DNA from 2 places in the Polaromonas sp. P3_A5 genome. Region 1 is predicted to be linked to the other one. Evidence: predicted binding sites of a transcription regulator. Region 1 holds the regulator's gene; the other holds the start of a gene.
The links. The regulator LexA, encoded in region 1, represses DNA repair genes until DNA is damaged. The targets are predictions, from matches to a motif close to ACTGTATNNNNATACAGT.

Region 1 (6,654 bases):
ACCCGACGCAGCCTCCCGCTTCCCCCCGGCTTGGCCTTGATATTGATTTGAGTGCAGGTGAGGGCGGGGACCTGGTCCCGTTTCCATCGATCGACGCTGGTGCGCGGCCGCCGCAAGCCGCTGCCAACAATCTCATCGAGTTTGACCTCGACTTTCCGGATTCTTCGGGGCCGACGCAGAAAACTTGAGCGAAGTTTGAGCCTGGCTCGCCGGGAATCCCGGGTTTACGCGCACTTGATCAGGCTGGGCGTGTCACATCAGCGCCGTACTTGCAAGGCCCCCGGGTTGACGATATTGGTGGGCGTGCCCTTGATGAAGTTGACGACGTTGTCAAACGCCGCGCCAAAGTACAGCTCATAGCTGTCCTGTTCAACATAGCCAATATGCGGCGTGCAAATGCAGTTTTCCAGGCGGAGCAGCGCATGGCCTTGCAGGATGGGCTCCGACTCAAAAACATCGATGGCCGCCAGGCCGGGCCGCCCGCGATTGAGGGAGGCGATCAATGCTTCCGGCTCGATCAGCTCCGCCCTTGATGTATTCACCAGCAGGGACGTGGTTTTCATGCGCGACAGGTCTTCCAGCGTGACGATACCGCGTGTCTCTGCGTTGAGTCGCAGGTGAAGGCTCAGTACATCGCTTTGCTCAAAGAATTCGGCTTTGCTGGCCGCGACTTCAAAGCCATCGGCCTGTGCCCGCTCCAGTGATGCGTCGCGGCCCCAAATGACGACACGCATACCGAAGGCCCTGCCGTAGCCAGCCACAATTTGCCCGATCTTCCCGTAGCTCCATACCCCCAATGTCTTGCCCTTGAGGACGGAGCCAATGCCGAAGTTGGGTGGCATCGAAGCTGACTTGAGCCCTGCCTGCTGCCAGGCGCCATGCTTCAAGTGGGCTACATAGTGCGGAATGCGGCGCATGGCGGTCATCACCAGTGCCCAGGTCAGCTCCGCGGGTGCCGTAGGAGACCCAATGCCCTCGGCAACCGCGATGCCGCGTTCTGTGCAAGCCGCGACATCTATATGGCTTCCGACACGGCCTGTCTGGGCAATCAGCTTGAGTTTGGGCAGCTTTTCAATAACTTGCCGGTTGAGCTGGGTTCTCTCCCGGATCAGGACGATGACATCGGCATCCTTGAGGCGGACGGACAGCTGGCCGATGCCTTTAACGGTGTTGGTATAGACCTTGGCGGGGTAGGCCTCCAGCTTGGCTGCGCAGTTCAGTTTCCGCACCGCGTCCTGATAGTCGTCGAGGATCACAATATTCATGCCGATATTGTGCCTGCAAGATTTTTCTTCCTTGCCGCCGGGGTCACTTCCGACTGGGGATTTTGTATCTCAAGGAAACGCACTAGACGGCGCCGCAAAGCGCATAGGCCCGGGCTGAACTTCTGGTGGGAAGCTTGCCGTACCAGTTATCTCAAAGAGGTTTCTCGCTGGCTCATGCGCTCAAGTTCCGCGCAGACGTCGGCCATGCGGCCGGATATCACCATGCGGCCAGCGCACGCTGGGCCGACATTGGAGTCAAACTCACGGACAACTCGCAGCCGGCTGGGTCGGGACGCCTTGACAGAGCGTTGGACGGCAAGAGTACCAGTGGCGCGGGCAGACGGGCCGCGCATTGCCGCGAAATCGCCGGAAGCAAAGGGTAGCGCAAGCTGGTGAGATCTGGGCTGCGCGCCGGCTGGCGCGGAAAAACGGCTTGCCCCAGCCATACCCTGCGCCGGCAAAAACAATGACACCAATGCCTGCACGGGTGCCAGCAGGACTGACGACATTGGTGTATGTGAAAAACTGATGATTCCCATGATGAACTCCTGTATGAGAGAGGTTTACACAGGCAGGATTGCAAACTGGCAAATTGCCAGGAAGGCCCCGGCACCAGGGTGTTGGCCATCACAACGGCCAAACGCCCGCCACCTGGTGCGTGGCCAGGTGAACTGCCTACATCAGCATCGTGTTGCGAATGAGGCCGACGGCCAGGCCTTCCAGTTCGAAAGGCTCGCCGGGCTCGACCACAATGGTTTTAAAGTCCGGGTTTTCGGGCAGAAGTTCGATCAGGTGCTTGTTGCGGCGAAAGCGCTTGACGGTCACTTCATCACCCAGCCGGGCCACGACAATTTGACCATTCTTGGCTTCCTTTGATTGCTTGACGGCCAGCAGGTCGCCATCCATGATGCCTGCGTCCCGCATGCTCATGCCGCGAACCTTGAGCAGGTAGTCGGGCTGGCGCTGAAACAGGCTGCTTTCAAAATAATAGGTTTGCTCGACATGTTCCTGCGCGAGAATCGGGCTGCCAGCAGCAACCCGCCCCACCAGAGGTAGGGCGAGTTGGGCCAGGCTTTGCAACGGCAGGGAAAACTGTTTGATTCTGGATTCGTTCAGGCTGCGAAGGGCGTCATTGCGCAAACGTATGCCGCGTGAAGTCCCGCTGACCAGCTCGATGACGCCTTTGCGGGCCAGTGCCTGCAAGTGCTCCTCGGCGGCGTTGGCAGAGCGAAAGCCAAGCTCAGCGGCGATTTCAGCACGGGTGGGCGGGGCGCCCGTGCGCGCGATGGCGCTCTGGATCAATTCCAGAATTTGCTGCTGGCGCGCAGTGAGCTTGGGAGCCTCAGAGGGAAAATGCGGAAAGTTATCGAGTGTGCTCATCACTGTTGCTCCTTGAATCACAACTTCAGCCCGCTTGCGTATTGCCTGTTGGCTTTGGGTACGCACGTTGCTGTAGCTGTTTTAATATCCAGTAACTGTATTTTCATCCAGTTTTTAAAAGATTGCAAGTTTACGTTTTATGTATCCTCAAAATATTGTGATTCTGGGCACTGGCGGCACGATTGCCGGGCAGGCTGCGAGTGCGTCGGACAACATCGGCTATACCGCCGCCCAGGTGGGCGTTGAGCAGCTGGTCGTGGCGGTCCCGTCCTTGGCAAGGTACGGCCCCTTGATGACCGAGCAGGTCGCGCAGGTCGACAGTAAGGACATGAGCTTCGAGGTATGGATGCAGCTGGCCAGTCGGGTCAATTACTTTCTGGCCCAGCCGGACGTGCAGGGCATTGTTATCACGCACGGAACGGACACGCTGGAAGAGACGGCATATTTCCTTCATGCGGTGTGCCGCCCCGATAAACCTGTGGTGCTGACCTGCGCCATGCGGCCCGCGACGGCGCTGGTGCCTGACGGCCCCCAGAACATGCTGGATGCCATGGCGGCGGCGCGTCATGCGGGGGCGAGGGGTGTGGTTGCGGTGTGCGCCGGAACCATCCACAGCGCGCTGGACGTGCAGAAAGTGCATACCTACAAGGTTGACGCCTTTGACTCTGGTGATGCGGGGCCGATTGGCTATGTGGAGGAAGGATTCCTCAGGTTAATGCGAAATTGGCCTGAAACCCATGTAGAACGAGCGCAAGCAGCTATTAAAATAATAGCGAACTCCGTGGTTCCGGTCCAGTGGCCGCACGTTGAGATCGTCATGAACCATGCCGGCGCCAGTGGTGCGGTCGTGGACGCGTTGCTGGCGCAGGGTGTTCAGGGGCTTGTAGTTGCCGCCACGGGTAATGGCACCTTGCACCATGCGCTGGAGGCGGCCTTGCTTCGCGCGCGGTCTGCGGGGGTGCGGGTCGTCCGGTCGACAAGGTGCCTCAATGGTCGTGTCTTGCCCACACCCGGGGATCTGTTTTCTGATTCGCAGGGGCTGAGCCCCGTGAAGGCGAGAATAGCGATGATGCTCGAGCTGTTGGCGCAAAGCTGAACCCTGCCTTCCGATTTCAGTCTGCCGGGAACTGGAATGAAAAAAGCCGTCAGACTGACGGCTTTGGGGTGCAGATGGACTCGCTGGAGGCTCGATTCAGCCCGCCAGCGCTTTGAACGCGCGGGCGGTGATCTCGTCAACACCGCCCATGCCGCTGATGGCACGGTATTTTGGGGCCAGTTCAGGCTCTGACTTTGCCCAGCTGGAGTAGTACTCAACCAGCGGACGGGTCTGCGCGCTGTAAACCTCCAGGCGCTTGCGGACGGTTTCTTCCTTGTCGTCATCGCGCTGGATCAGCGGCTCGCCGGTCACATCGTCTTTGCCTTCGACCTTGGGCGGATTGAACTTGACGTGATAGGTGCGGCCTGAGGCGGGGTGCGAACGGCGTCCGCTCATGCGCTCGATGATGGCGTCGAATGGTACGTCGATTTCAAGAACGTAATCCAGCTTGACGCCGGCAGACTTCATGGCGTCGGCCTGCGGAATGGTGCGGGGAAAGCCGTCAAACAGAAAGCCCTTGGCGCAGTCGGGCTGGGCAATGCGCTCTTTGACTAAATTGATGATCAGGTCGTCGCTGACCAGTGCACCCGAGTCCATGATTTTTTTGGCTTCAATGCCCAGCTGCGTGCCGGCTTTGACGGCCGCACGAAGCATGTCGCCGGTGGAAATCTGGGGAATGCCGTACTTCTGGCAGATGAAGGTCGCTTGCGTCCCTTTGCCCGCGCCAGGCGCGCCCAACAAAATCAGTCTCATGGATGTCCTCGGATTTTATGAATTCTTGAAGTCAGCCCGAACCGCCGGCCGGTTTCCGCAGGGGCTGCTTGACAGGTATGGAGGGCTGCCGGCACGCCCTGCAGGCCTCACACTTGTGTTTTTCCCAAGGATAGCATGCACCCCTGACAGCAACTTACGAGCCCGCGTCATGCCGGGGAGGGCAGGTCAGGAAAACAGCTTGCGGGCGAGGTCCAGGTCTTCCGGCGTGTCAACGCCCGGCCCAGGCACGTCGCCGGTGATGTGCACGGCGATGCGATGGCCGTGCCACAGCGCCCGGAGTTGCTCAAGGCACTCCAGTTGCTCGAGTGGCGACTGGGGAAGGCGCGGGAACTCCCGCAGAAATCCCACCCGATAGCCGTAAATGCCTACGTGCCGGAGTGGCCGGGGCAGGCTGCTGCCGGCCTCCCACCACGCCTTGCCGGTAAAGTCGCGCGCGGCCGGAATGGGTGAGCGGCTGAAGTAAAGGGCCGTATGGCGCGCATCAAGCACAACCTTGACCACATTGGGGTTGTTCAGGTCGGCCAGCTGCTGGATGGCATGCGCCGCCGTGCTCATGGCGCAGTCCGGGCGCTCGATGAGCAGGCGTGCGACCGCGTCGATCAAGGCCGGGTCAATCAGCGGCTCGTCACCTTGCACGTTCACCACAATGTCGTCGTCCGCGAGTCCCAGCACGCTGCAGGCTTCCGCGAGCCGGTCGCTGCCGCTGGGATGGTCTTCCCGGGTGAGCACGGCGGCGATGCCGAAAGACGCGCATTTTTCGATGATTTCGTTGCTGTCGGTTGCGACGACGGTGCGCAGGGCAGTGCTCTGCATCGCGCGCTGCGCCACACGCACGACCATGGGTGCGCCGCCGATGTCGGCGAGCGGCTTGTTGGGCAGGCGTGTAGAGGCCAGCCTGGCCGGAATGAGGACGGTGAAGCTCATGCTTTCGGGGTCTTGCCTGTGTTTTTCAAGGACCCGTTCACAGGCCGAGCTCTTCGTCGGTCAAGGTCCGCGCTTCGCTTTCCAGCAGCACGGGAAGCCCGTCGCGCACCGGGTACGCGAGGCGGGCGCTGCGGGAAACAAGTTCCTGTTTTTCCCGGTCGTAGTCGAGCGGGCCTTTGGTCACAGGGCAGACCAGCAGTTCAAGCAGTTTGGTGTCCATGGCCTGATGGTAAGGGAGAAATCAAAGGGGCCAGCCGGGCATCGAGTGCGGCAAAGAACGCTGGTTCGGGCGTAAACACCAAAGGCACGGCCAGAACCTCCCTTTGTGACGTGCCCTGCAGGGCAAAAAGCTTGACAGCGTCTTTTTCAGTGCACAGCACCACACGCCCTTTGAGCGCCTCCGCCTCCAGGTCTTGATCGGTGAAGTCATGGTGGTCGGGCAGGGCCGTTGTGGCCTGCAGCGTCAGGCCGGTTTCCCTCAGCATTCCGAAAAATGCTTCAGGGTTGGCTATGCCCGCAAGTGCCGCCAGAGGCCGGCCCCGCAGGCTCGTTAGCGCGACCGGTTCGCCCCGGCCGGAGTAAGCTTCGTTGCCCAGTTTGCGACTGGAAACAAACCCTCCAAATGCCGGTTTTTGCCCGGTGTGCAGCACAAAATTCAAGCCAACCCGTTCGCGTGCGGGCCAGGGCTCACGCAACGGGCCTGCCGGTAGCAGCCAACCGTTCCCCACACCTCGGTCGTCGAACACGGCAATCTCGATATCGCGTTGCAGGGCGTAGTGTTGCAGCCCGTCGTCACACACGACTACAGCCGTGCCCGGATATGCGGCAAGCAATGCACGCACGGCGTCTACACGCTTGCCGGCAACAAAAACAGGCGCACCCGTTGCACGCTTGATAAGGGCCGGCTCGTCGCCTGTGAGACGAGGGGATGCGCCGGGGATCACCTCCAGGCAGTCGGTGCCGTGCCTTCCGTAACCCCGGGACACCACCCCTACCAGTACCTGTTGCGCCTGCAGATGTTTCACCAGGGCAATCACCAGCGGTGTTTTTCCGGCGCCGCCGGCGATGACGTTTCCGACCACGACCACCGGAACGCCAAAATGTTCGGACCGGAGAATGTGACGGCGATACAGCACCCACCGCAGCCGCACGACCAGGCCATAGACCTGGGCAAGCGGCCAGAGCAGGCATGCCAGCCAACCCCGTCTGTGCCAG
Region 2 (6,654 bases), 670 kb from region 1:
TACGAGGGCATGCTGGACGTGCTGCAGCGCGCGGGCCTGGCCGTGCTATGGATAGACAACCAGTCTGGCTGCAAGGGCGTGTGCGACCGTGTGCCCAACGTGAACACCATACAGCTCAAAGTACCGGGCCTGTGCGACAGCGGCGAATGTTTTGACGAAGTGATGCTGCACGGCATTGACGAACGCATTGCCGCGCTGCCGGCCGAGCGCCGCGCCAAGGGCGTGGTGGTCGTGATGCACCAGATGGGTGGCCACGGCCCGGCGTATTACAAGCGCTCGCCCCAAGCCGTCAAAAAATTCCTGCCCGAGTGCACCGACAACGCGCTGCAAAGCTGCAGCCGCGAAGGCCTGCTCAATGCCTATGACAACAGCATCGTCTACACCGACAAATTGCTGGCGTCTTCCATCCAGTGGCTCAAGGCACAAGAGGCGCGCAGCGCGCCTGCCCTGCTCTACCTCGCCGACCACGGAGAGTCGCTGGGTGAGAACAACCTCTACCTGCACGGCATGCCCTACGGCATTGCGCCTGAAGTGCAAAAGCGCGTGCCGTGGATCACCTGGCTCTCACCCGCATTCGAGCAGCGCAACAAGCTGACGACGGCATGCCTGAAGGAGCAACTGGACGCCATGGTGAGCCACGACAATTACTTCCACTCGGTGCTCGGCCTGATGAATGTGCAGACCAGCGTCTACAAGCCTGCGCTCGACATCTACGCCCACTGCGCCAAGCCCTGAGTCCGCGCTCAGCGTCCGCGAAGCATCCGGATGCGCCGTAGGGCCTTTGTCGCCCTGCATGCACCAATGTGACGGCAGATTTAATATTCACTTTTCATCTCAATAACAATTCTCTTATGCAAGGGTTGAATATGAATATTCGCAAGGCTGCCGCCTCCACCATCGCTTCCACACTTCTTTTGACGCTCGCACTCAGCGCCAGCGCAGCCGACCTGCTCGACACCGTCAAACAGCGCGGCACCCTCAAAGTTGCACTTGAAGGCACCTACCCGCCCTTCAACTACAAGGAAGGCGGCCAGCTCGCCGGCTTTGAAGTGGAACTGGCCAATGCCTTGGCGCAGAAGCTGGGCGTCAAAGCCGAGTTCTCCACGAGCGAGTGGAGTGCCATCCTGGCAGGCCTGCAGGCCGGCAAGTACGACGTGGTGATCAACCAGGTCGGCATCACCGACAAGCGCAAGGAGACCTTTGACTTCTCCGAGCCCTACACCATCTCTGCACCGCAACTGATCATCCGCAAGGATGAAAAGCGCGAGTTCAAGACGTTGGCCGACCTCAAGGGCAAAAAGCTCGGCCTGGGCCAGGGCACCAACTACGCCGACATCGCCAAAAAAGTCGGCGGCATTGACGTGAAGACCTATCCCGGCGCGCAAGAGTATTTGCAAGACCTGGCTTTGGGCCGCATTGACGCCGCGCTCAACGACAGCCTGCTGATTCCCTACATCGTCAAACAAACCAAGCTGCCGCTCAAGCCCGGTGCGCCCGTGGGCGACCTTGAAAAATCCGGCATTCCCTTCGTCAAGAACAACCCGAAGTTCAAGGCCGCCATCGACAAGGCGCTGGCCGACCTGCAGGCCGACGGCAGCTTCGCGAAGATATCCACCAAGTGGTTTGACCGCGACGTGAGCAAGCCGCCTGTCGCCGTGAAATAACCGAAGTAACATTCGATCAGCCGCGCGCCGCTTTCCGGCAGGCGCCCTGAAGCAACCCCGGCTCACTGCCGGGGTTTTTATTTGTGGAGACTCCCATGGATTTGTCTGGCTTGACCCAGTTGCTGCGCGATGCCCTGCCACTGATGCTCAAAGGCGCGGCGTGGACGCTGCTGCTGGCGGTGGCATCTGTATTCTTCGGTGCCATCATCGGTACCATCGTGGCCGTGACGCGACTGGCGAAGGTGCCTGGGCTTTCGCAGTTTGCAACGCTGTACGTCAGCTGCATGCGCGGCACGCCGCTGCTGGTGCAGCTCTTCGTCATTTACTTCGGCCTGCCTAGCATCGGCATCCAGTTCGACCCGATCAGCGCGGGCATCCTGGGCCTGAGCCTGAACGTGGGAGCCTACCTGTCGGAAACCATTCGCGGCGCGATCAACGGTGTGGAACACGGGCAGTGGAACGCCGCCCGCAGCCTGGGCCTCACACAAGCGCAAACACTGCGCTATGTGATCGGCCCGCAGGCCCTGCGTCTGGCGGTGCCCAGTCTCTCCAACAGCCTGATCAGCCTGATCAAGGACACCTCGCTGGTGTCGGTGATTGCCGTGGGCGAGCTGATGCTGGCGACCAAGGAAGTGATTGCCACGACCTTCCAGCCCTTTCCGCTGTACCTGGCGGCGGCGGGCATTTACTGGGCCATGAGCGCCTCGTTTGAAACGCTGCAGAAAAAGCTTGAAGTGAGGCTGAACCGCAGTTATCTGCGTTAGGGCCGGCTCTCGGTTGCCCGATCAGTTATCGCTGATCAAACCGCTTTGCAGCGCTTGCTCGGTATTCGCAAAAATCGCCATCGCGGTCAGCATGCGCCGAAAGCCAAGCTTGCGGTAAAACGGTTCCTTGCCGGCCACCGCGTAGAGGATGATTTTTTTGTGACCGCTGGAAAGCCGCACCAGCGCCGCGACCATGTCCTTGCCCATGCCGGAGCCCTGCCGGTCCGGCGCTACCGCGATGTCGCAGATATAAGAGCAATCCTTGCCGTCCGCCACCGCACGGCCGGCGGCAATCAGCTTGCCGGCGTCGTACACAAAACACTTGAACATGCTGTTGGTGAATACGACCTGCAGGTCGGCCGGCTTCTTGTCGCCCAGTGGGGCCATCCGGTAAAGGTTCGACAGTTCTTCCCAGTCTGCGGCGACCATGCCTTCCGATGAATATTTCCAGTCAAGCGCCAAGGTGAACTCCTTTTATCTTCAAACAGTATGAGGCGTGATGCACACGCATTTTTGGACTATAGCCCTAGCGTCGAACTGACGCGCGCGCCCTCAGAACAGCCTGCCCTGCCCCTCGGACCCCGCAGCCGCTGGCGGCCGGAACCGGCTCAAATCCAGCTCAATGCGCTGGCGGTTAAAGCCAATCCGGTTGCAGGCTTTCTCAAAACGCTGCTTGATGAGTTCGGCCCACAGGCCGTGGCCTTTCATGCGCGAGGCAAAGTCGCTGTCGTAATCCTTGCCGCCGCGCATTTCGTGGATGCGCGCCATGATGCGCGCGGCGCGCTGCGGGTAGTGCAGCTCCAGCCACTCCTTGAAGATGGGTGCCACTTCCCAGGGCAGACGGATCACGGTATAGAACGCGCTGCGCGCACCGGCCTCCCAGGCGGCCTCCAGCACATGCTCCATGTCGTCGTTCACAAATGGGATTTGCGGCGCCACACTGACGCCGACGGGAACGCCGTGCTCTGCCAGCGTGCGGATGGTGCGCAGGCGCCGGTGCGGTGCGGCCGCGCGCGGCTCCAGCTTGCGCGCGAGTTCGCCGTCGAGCGTGGTGATGGTCACGTAGGCGGCGGCCAGCTTGTCAGCGGCCAGCGGCGCCAGCAGGTCCAGGTCGCGCTCCACGCCGCTGGATTTGGTGATCAAAGAGAACGGGTGCCGCACTTCCTGCATCACCTCGATGATGCTGCGCGTCAGTCGCAGCTCGCGCTCGGCGGGCTGGTAGCAGTCTGTGGCCGAGCCGATGTTAAGCAGCTTGGGAACATAGCTGCGTTTGCGCAGGTCGGCGCGCAGCACCTCGGCAATGTTGCGCTTGGCGATGATCCTGGTTTCAAAGTCCAGCCCCGGCGAAAGATTGAGGTAGCTGTGTGTGGGCCGCGCATAACAGTACACACAGCCATGCTCACAGCCCCGGTAGGGATTGATGCTGTAGTCAAAAAAGATATCGGGCGAATCGTTGCCGACAATGGCGCTGCGCGCTTCTTCCATCGTGACCGTGGTTTCGATCCGGGGCGCCTCGCCCGCCGCGCCTTCTTCCAGCGTACCCCAGCCGTCGTCCCATGCGTTGCGCACGTCTTTTTCAAACCGGTGCGGCATGCGCGTGGCAGTGCCTCGGCCCTTGATGGCGTGTAGCGGGATGATGGCGTCGGACATGGATTAATAAGATTTGGTGGGGGCAAGCGCAGTGCCCGGCAAGGTCGCAGAAAGATACTGTATATAAATACAGTATATTCAAACAAAAACCCTTTAGCAAATGTCTGCAACAGGGCCCGCAATAATGGGTTTAAAGCAGGAGACGTCCCATGGCACACGTACTGGTAAAACTCACCGGCGCGCCGCTGGCCGCCGTTAAACAGCAGCTGGAAAAGGACGCGGACGAACATGCGAAGCAAGGCATGTATCTGGAGCACCTCTGGCAAAACGCGGAAGACGCGGCCGAGGTGTTTTTCCTGTTTCAGGTAAAAGACCTGGCGCATTGCCGGCAGCGCATGAAGCAGACGCATGCAAAAGCCCGAGAAGAAAACCCCGATGCACCGCTACCGGCCCTGACGTTTCTGGAGGATGCCTGAGGACTCATCCAATGCAGTCATTGATACGCCCCCTTTTTCATTTTTCCGTCCCTCTTCTCCCTTTCCGTTTCACCATGATCCAGCGCCCCGAAAACCTTTATGCCCGCTACCACGCCCATGTGTACTTCGGGCCCGGCACCGTTGAGCAGGCACGCGCCCTGTGCGAAAAGGCCGGTGCGCTTTTCGGGATTGCCGTGGGGCGGGTGCATGAACGAGAGGTGGGACCGCACCCGCGCTGGAGTTGCCAGCTGGCATTTGACCGCGCGGCGTTTGACAGCGTCATTCCCTGGCTCGAAGAACACCGCGACGGACTGGATGTGTTTGTGCACGGGCTCACCGGCGACGACCTGGCCGACCACACCACGCATGCCTCATGGCTGGGTGAGCCTGCGGCATTGAAGCTGGAGATGTTCAGGCAGTGAGCCTGGCTCCGGTTGAATGCTATTAATTCAATAGCTAGTTGCGCTTGTCCAGAAAGGCGAAGAGCTGCTTTTTAACGCAAATAAAAGCGACTCAACCAGCGCGGCCGCAAAGGAATCGGCCGCGATTCCACCGACTGATACAGCACCCAGCCCGCCAGCAGCGACAGCAGGAAGGCCAGCAGCAGGCCCAGCACATTTGCCGCAAGCTGCGTGGGCCAGAAATGGCTCACGATGGCATTGACCAGCAGGCACACCGGAAAGTGGATGAGGAACACAGAGTAGGACATCTGGCCCAGCTGCACCAGCCGGCGCTGCTGCAGCCATCGCACCGGCCAGGACTGTGGCTGCAGCACCGCCAGCCCGACCAGGCCGAAGGCGGTGACCAGTGCCACCACCAGGCGCCCCCTGAAATCCAGCGCCAGGGCCAGCCCGCCCATCACCGCCAGGGTCACGAGCCAGAAGCTGCGCCGCGCGCCAAGGCGGTTTGAGGCCCAGAAGGCCAGCATGCCCAGGGCATAGGAGCCGCAAAAATAGAGGGCGGTGATATCAAAGGCCGGCAGGCGGTTGAAAAACAGCAGCGAAGCCAAGGCAACCAACAGGATGAGGCTCACGCCGAGTGGGGCCGAAACCGAAGTAGTGTGCGTTGCGTCGCCGTTGTGTGGCTGAAACTGGAACCGCCGGGCAAAGGCAAAGATGAGAACCGCCATGGCGTAGAGCTGGAAGTCGATGGCCACGTACCAGACACCGGCAGAAAGCGCGTCCTGCCCGAGCAGGTCCTGCAGCAACAGGACATGGGCGAGCAGCTGGTGCACCGTGGGAGCATCCGGCACCGAATGATGTGCGAACCAGGGCCTGACCAACGCGGCCACGAGCATGCTCACGGCCAGCGCCACCAGATAGGGTTTGACGAGTCGCCAGTAGCGGCGAAAAATCAGGGTGCCAGGTGCACCGAACACGGCCACACCCTGTGGCGCCAGCGAGGCCGCCGCCAGAAAACCGCTCACGACCAGGAACACCTGCACGGCCATGCGGGCGTAGTCGTAAAGCCAGTCCATCAAGGCCGGTGCGAACGGGTGCACCACATCCGACATCGGGCCGTAAAAAGCCAGGTGATGCAAAACAATGAGGACGCAGGCCAGCCCTTTGAGGGCATCCATGCCGGGAAAGCGTCGGGTCGCGGTGGTCAAGGCGGGTATTTCAGGCGCAGCGCTGCTCAAAGGTAGCGATGGCGCTTAAGCGCAGACCCGTTTGCGTGCCTGCTCGTACTCGCGCCTGAGCTGGTCCACAAAGGCCGCGGCGCTTTGGACCTTGCTGACAGAGCCAATGCCCTGGCCGCAGCCCCAGATGTCTTTCCAGGCCTTGGACTTGCTGCCTTCACCGCCGCCGAAGTTCATGGTCTTGACGTCGCCTTCGGGAAGGTTCTCGGGGTCCATGCCAGCAGCGCGAATCGACGGCGCGAGGTAGTTGCCGTGCACGCCGGTAAAAAGGCTGCTGTAAACGATGTCGTCTGAGTTCCCGTCAACGATGGCCTGCTTGTAGGCGTCGGCCGCGCGCGCTTCGTCCGTCGCGATGAACGCCGAACCGATATAGGCAAAGTCGGCGCCCATGGCCTGCGCAGCCAGAACCGCGCCGCCAGTGGAGATGGCGCCCGACAGCGCCAGAGGGCCGTCAAACCACTGGCGGATTTCCTGGATCAGCGCGAACGGGCTTTTGACGCCCGCATGGCCGCCCGCACCGG

Region 2: AC1DU8_RS12775 (PA0069 family radical SAM protein) is a predicted target of LexA. The motif match lies at 4,135-4,152, and genes of this name have one in related genera.

The regions. Positions count from the first base shown of each region.
Region 1 covers NZ_JBFUGF010000001.1:2,022,110-2,028,763, forward strand. The annotation lists gene AC1DU8_RS09570 (type IV pilus assembly protein FimV) at 1-188, shown strand, start outside; gene AC1DU8_RS09575 (D-2-hydroxyacid dehydrogenase family protein) at 258-1,265, opposite strand; gene AC1DU8_RS09580 (hypothetical protein) at 1,412-1,804, opposite strand; gene lexA (transcriptional repressor LexA) at 1,941-2,645, opposite strand; gene AC1DU8_RS09590 (asparaginase) at 2,785-3,741, shown strand; gene adk (adenylate kinase) at 3,838-4,494, opposite strand; gene kdsB (3-deoxy-manno-octulosonate cytidylyltransferase) at 4,681-5,439, opposite strand; gene AC1DU8_RS09605 (Trm112 family protein) at 5,477-5,659, opposite strand; gene lpxK (tetraacyldisaccharide 4'-kinase) at 5,640-6,654, opposite strand, start outside.
Region 2 covers NZ_JBFUGF010000001.1:2,691,884-2,698,537, forward strand. The annotation lists gene AC1DU8_RS12755 (phosphoethanolamine transferase) at 1-735, shown strand, start outside; gene AC1DU8_RS12760 (transporter substrate-binding domain-containing protein) at 867-1,664, shown strand; gene AC1DU8_RS12765 (amino acid ABC transporter permease) at 1,760-2,428, shown strand; gene AC1DU8_RS12770 (GNAT family N-acetyltransferase) at 2,450-2,890, opposite strand; gene AC1DU8_RS12775 (PA0069 family radical SAM protein) at 2,981-4,078, opposite strand; gene AC1DU8_RS12780 (hypothetical protein) at 4,228-4,494, shown strand; gene AC1DU8_RS12785 (DOPA 4,5-dioxygenase family protein) at 4,569-4,916, shown strand; gene AC1DU8_RS12790 (acyltransferase family protein) at 4,988-6,073, opposite strand; gene AC1DU8_RS12795 (NAD(P)H-dependent flavin oxidoreductase) at 6,149-6,654, opposite strand, start outside.